Regions from separate parts of the Streptomyces sp. NPDC002044 genome, predicted to be linked through region 2. Evidence: riboswitches for the same ligand, from Rfam matches in the RefSeq annotation. Region 2 holds a riboswitch; the other holds the start of a gene.
What was found. A riboswitch is a leader RNA that binds a small molecule or an ion and turns the genes downstream of it on or off. The one in region 2 is predicted to bind cobalamin.
Positions count from the first base shown of each region.

Region 1: it holds a riboswitch for cobalamin, as region 2 does, so the genes downstream of both, ABT106_RS24085 (prenyltransferase/squalene oxidase repeat-containing protein) here and ABT106_RS16220 (cobalamin biosynthesis protein) in region 2, are expected to answer to the same signal.

Region 1 covers NZ_JBEOXU010000115.1:2,315-4,504, reverse strand. Annotated here, with positions in the region: gene ABT106_RS24085 (prenyltransferase/squalene oxidase repeat-containing protein) at 1-1,109, opposite strand, end outside; cobalamin riboswitch at 1,215-1,340, opposite strand; gene ABT106_RS24080 (prenyltransferase/squalene oxidase repeat-containing protein) at 1,660-2,190, shown strand, end outside.
Region 2 covers NZ_JBEOXU010000056.1:12,859-15,048, reverse strand. Annotated here, with positions in the region: gene ABT106_RS16230 (inorganic phosphate transporter) at 1-401, shown strand, start outside; gene ABT106_RS16225 (hypothetical protein) at 427-648, shown strand; cobalamin riboswitch at 812-962, shown strand; gene ABT106_RS16220 (cobalamin biosynthesis protein) at 1,000-2,019, shown strand; gene ABT106_RS16215 (cobyric acid synthase) at 2,016-2,190, shown strand, end outside.

The sequences.
Region 1 (2,190 bases), on a different contig from region 2:
AGCCTGGTGGCCGTACCGGCCGTGAACGTCGACTGCGCGACCCACTTCGGGGCGCCCGCCGTCACCGGCGTGGGGGGCGCGGCCGTGAACCCGCCGCCGGCGACGGCGCGCAGGCCGTCGACGGAGGCGTACGCCTGCGGCGAGGTGTCGCTCGGCAGGTACTTGAAGCCACCGCCCGGGTTGAACTGCTGGGCGATCAGGAAGTCGACCGGGGTCTTGCCCGTCGAGGTGAGGAAGTCGCCGGTCTGCGGGTTGATGCCGCAGGCGCCCAGGCCGGACACGGCCCAGCCGTTGGAGTTGGTGTTGATGCCGTACAGGGAATCGAAAGCACCGGAGGAGCTGACGAGCTTCGACTTCAGGAAGTTCTTGGCCTGGACGACGTCCGCGTCGGTGTTCGGGACGCCCGCGACACACAGGGCCGCCATCGAGGCGCCCGTCATGTCGATGTCGCTCGCGGCCGCGAGCTGCGCCGGGTTGCCCTCGGCCTTGCTGAAGGTCCAGCCGCCGTCGTTGTGCTGGTTGGCCCGGATCCGGGTGATCATCGAGTCGAGCAGGGACTGCGGCACGCGCTGACCGCCCGCCTGCGTTCTGGCGCCGGCCAGGGAGAGCGCCGCGAAGACGGTCCCGTTGTAGTTCGACGACGATCCGAAGTAACCGGCCTCCGCCGTCTGCCAGTAGCCGTAGACGTTCGCGATGAGGTTGCGCGAGGCGGAGACGCGCGCCGGGTCGATGCCCGCGGCGTACGCGTTGAGCGCGCCGCGCTCGTAGTCGGTGACGACCGGCGAACCGGACGGCCAGCCGGCCGTGGAGAGCAGGTTGCGGTAGACGGTGCGGGCGTTCTTCGTCACGTCACCGCCCGGTGTGACGTCCACGGCCGCCGTGCCCGCCGCCGCGAAGGCGCTGAACGCCCACTCGTTGGAGAGACCGGAGCCGGCGTACGAACCGTCGGCGGCCTGCAGGGACTTGAGGTAGGCGACGCCGTTCGTCTTGGACGTGGCGATCTGGGCCGGTGTCGAGGTCGCGGCGGCGGGCAGCACCGTCAGGGCGAAGGCCCCGAGGGCGGCGGGCACCGCGAGCGCGACGCGGCGGGAAGACGTGGGACGGGACATGGCCTGCTCCTGAGATGAGGGACGCCGGCCGGACACACCTCTGCGCGGCCTGGGCAGGCCGGAGGCGGTGGCCGCCGTCCGATCGCGTGGTACGGCTTCCAGTGGTGCTCTGCCTCCTGGGCATTCGGGCTCGGAACGGCCCCCTGCCGTTCCACACCGCTGCGCGTCAGCCCCGGTCTCTCACCGGGTTCCCCCATGTGGCAGCCCTGGACGCTACCGGAGGGATCATGGCCGCGCCAGCGGTACCGGCACCCCTGCCCGGGAGGGCCCGCGATGAGATTCAGGCCACCTTGACGCTGCGTTTACCACCGTGTTTCACTCCGGCTGATACGCACTCAACTCCAGGGGAAGCCGGTCGGAATCCGGCGCTGACCCGCAACCGTAGGCCCGTACAGAGTGCGGGCGAGCCGGAATGCCTGGAGCCAAGTCATTCAACGAGGAACGCCGTCGCGGACTACGGCGTGGTTCGACGGGCTCCGCCGCGGCTTGCGCCGTCCCGTGGGGCCTCTTTCGCCACGCTCAGGCCGCCCGGACGACACGAGGGGCCGTGGTGGGTACCACAGAGCGAACAGACCGGCGCGCGGGCAGACGTGGACTTCTGTCCCTCCTATCGGCGGGGCTGCTCACCTTCGTCGGGGGCGTGGCGTTCGTCGCGGGCACCTCCGCCGCGACCGCCGACCCGATCGAGAGCTGCACCGCCACGACCGGCGCGGTGGTGGCCGTCGACTTCGGCCCCTTCGCCGGCAAGGTCGTGCGCGGCTGCGACGCCACCCCCACCAGCGGCTACGACCTGCTGCACGAGGCCGGGTTCACCACCGAGGGCACCGGGCACGACGGCGACGGCTTCATCTGCCGGATCGGCCACGGCGACTTCAACTCCGGTACGCAGTACCCCACTGCGGACCGCGAGGACTGCGTCCTCACCCCGCAGGCGACGGCCTACTGGTCCTACTGGACCGCTTCCCCGGGCCAGAACAGCTGGAAGTACAGCCAGTTCGGGGCCATGGACCGCAAGCCCCAGGCCGGTGACGTCGACGCCTGGGTGTTCGGCGGGACGCAGGCCGGCGGGACCACCGGCAAG
Region 2 (2,190 bases):
CCGGTCTGGGGCGCAAGGGCGGCGTGGTCCGCTGGTCCACCGCCACCCGCATGTTCATCGCCTGGGGCCTGACCCTGCCGGCCGCCGCCCTGGTCGCCGCCGGTGCGGAGCTGGTCATGCGGACCGGTGACATCGGCATCGCCGCCGTCACGGTCTTCCTGGTCGCCTCCTGCTTCGCCATCTGGGTCATCTCGCGCCGCCAGGTCGTCGACCACAACAACGTCAACGAGGTGGAGCCGGCCGGCGCCGCGGAGCCGGAGCAGGGCGTCGTGACCACGGCCATGGCCGCCGTCACCGTCCCGCCGACCACCGCCGCGGCCGCGGCCATGGCGGACGACGACCTCCGGGCCACCATCCCGGCCGCGACGACGACCCCGGCGGCTCCGGCCGCCGCGGTCTGACCGAGATCTGCAGAGGAACGGCAGTATGAAGATCGACTGGGAAGCACTCGGCTCCGTCTTCGGGGTCAGCCTCTCCGCCACCGTCGCCCTCGTGGCCCTGTTCACCCTGGGCCTCGTGGGCCTGTCCAAGCACGAGGCCGCCACCGAACAGGGCGGCAGCGCCACCCTGGCCCGCAGCGGGGCGTACGCCTGCTTCGCGCTCGTCACGGCGGCCGTGGCGTACGGGATCTACCTGATCGTCGCCTGATCCGTCGGGCACGGTGCGCGCGGGCTCCCTCCGGGTTTCTCCGGGGGGAGCTTTCGCATGACCGGCCGTGCGCCGCGCGTCGGCCGTACGCCCCGCGCCGTCCGCCGCGCGCCGTCGGGTCCCCGGCCGCGGCCCCGCCGCAGGTCAACGGCGAGTTGACGGGCCTTCTCGGTGCGTGGTGGACTGCCCGAGCCATTACGGCGGCATGGAGAGGAAGCCGGTGCGAATCCGGCGCGGTCCCGCCACTGTCACCGGGGGCACTCCACCGAGTGCGCCCCGGGAGCCAGGAACTCTCGCCGCCGGTCACGTCGAACCAGGGCGCGGACCCTGAGTGAGGACATGTCTTCCACCATGCGTGCCGACCGCGTCTTCGCGTACGGCGCCGCGGCGGGCCTGATCGGCGACCGGATCCTCGGGGATCCGCGTCGCGGGCACCCCGTGGCCGCCTTCGGACGGGCCGCCGCCGCCGTCGAGCGCGCCCTGTGGCGCGACGACCGCGCCCGGGGCGCCCAGCACACCCTGGTCTGCGCCGGGGGCGCGACCGCCGTCGGCCTGCTCGGCGCCCGCGCCGTGCGCTCCCGGCCCGCGGCCGCCCGGATCGCCCTGACCGCCGCCGCCACCTGGGCCGTCGTCGGCGGCACCTCGCTGGGCCGCGAGGCCCGGGCCATCGGCGGTTCGCTGGCCGCCGGGGACGCCGAGGCGGCCCGGGAGCGGCTGCCGCATCTGTGCGGACGCGATCCGCAGGCCCTGGACGAGCAGCAGATGGCCCGGGCCGTCGTGGAGTCCGTCGCCGAGAACACCTCCGACGCGGTCGTCGGGGCCCTGGTGTGGGGCGCCGTCGCCGGGGTCCCCGGGCTGCTGGCCTTCCGCGCCGTGAACACCCTGGACGCGATGGTCGGCCACAGGTCCCCCCGTCACCTGCGCTACGGCTGGGCCTCCGCCCGGCTCGACGACGTGGCGGGCTGGCCGGGCGCCCGGCTGACCGCGCTCGCCGCCGTCCTGGCCGGCCCCGACCGGCGGGGGGCCCTGCGGGCCTGGCGCGCGGACGCCTCCCGGCACCCCAGCCCGAACGCCGGCCCCGTCGAGTCCTCCTTCGCGGGGGCGCTCGGCGTGCGCCTGGGCGGCACCCTGGCGTACGGCGGCCGCGTCGAGCACCGGGCCGTGCTCAACGGCGCGGCCGGACGGCCCGTCGAGGTCGCCGACATCGAGCGGGCGGTCCGGCTGTCGCGGAACGTGACCTGGCTGGCGCTGGGGGCCTGCGTGGCAGCACGGACGCTGGCCGCGCGCGCCTTCCGCACCTCGCCCGTCTCGCCTGTCTCTCCCCTGTCCCCTCTCTCCCCCCTCTCCCGTACGAGGAAAGGTCGCCCGTGAGCGGCGCGAAGCGCGGCGGCGGACTGCTGGTCGCCGGTACGACGTCCGACGCGGGCAAGAGCGTGGTCACGGCGGGCATTTGCCGCTGGCTGGCCCGCACCGGCGTGAAGGTGGCGCCCTTCAAGGCGCAGAACATGTCGCTGAACTCCTTCGTGACCCGCGAGGGCGCCG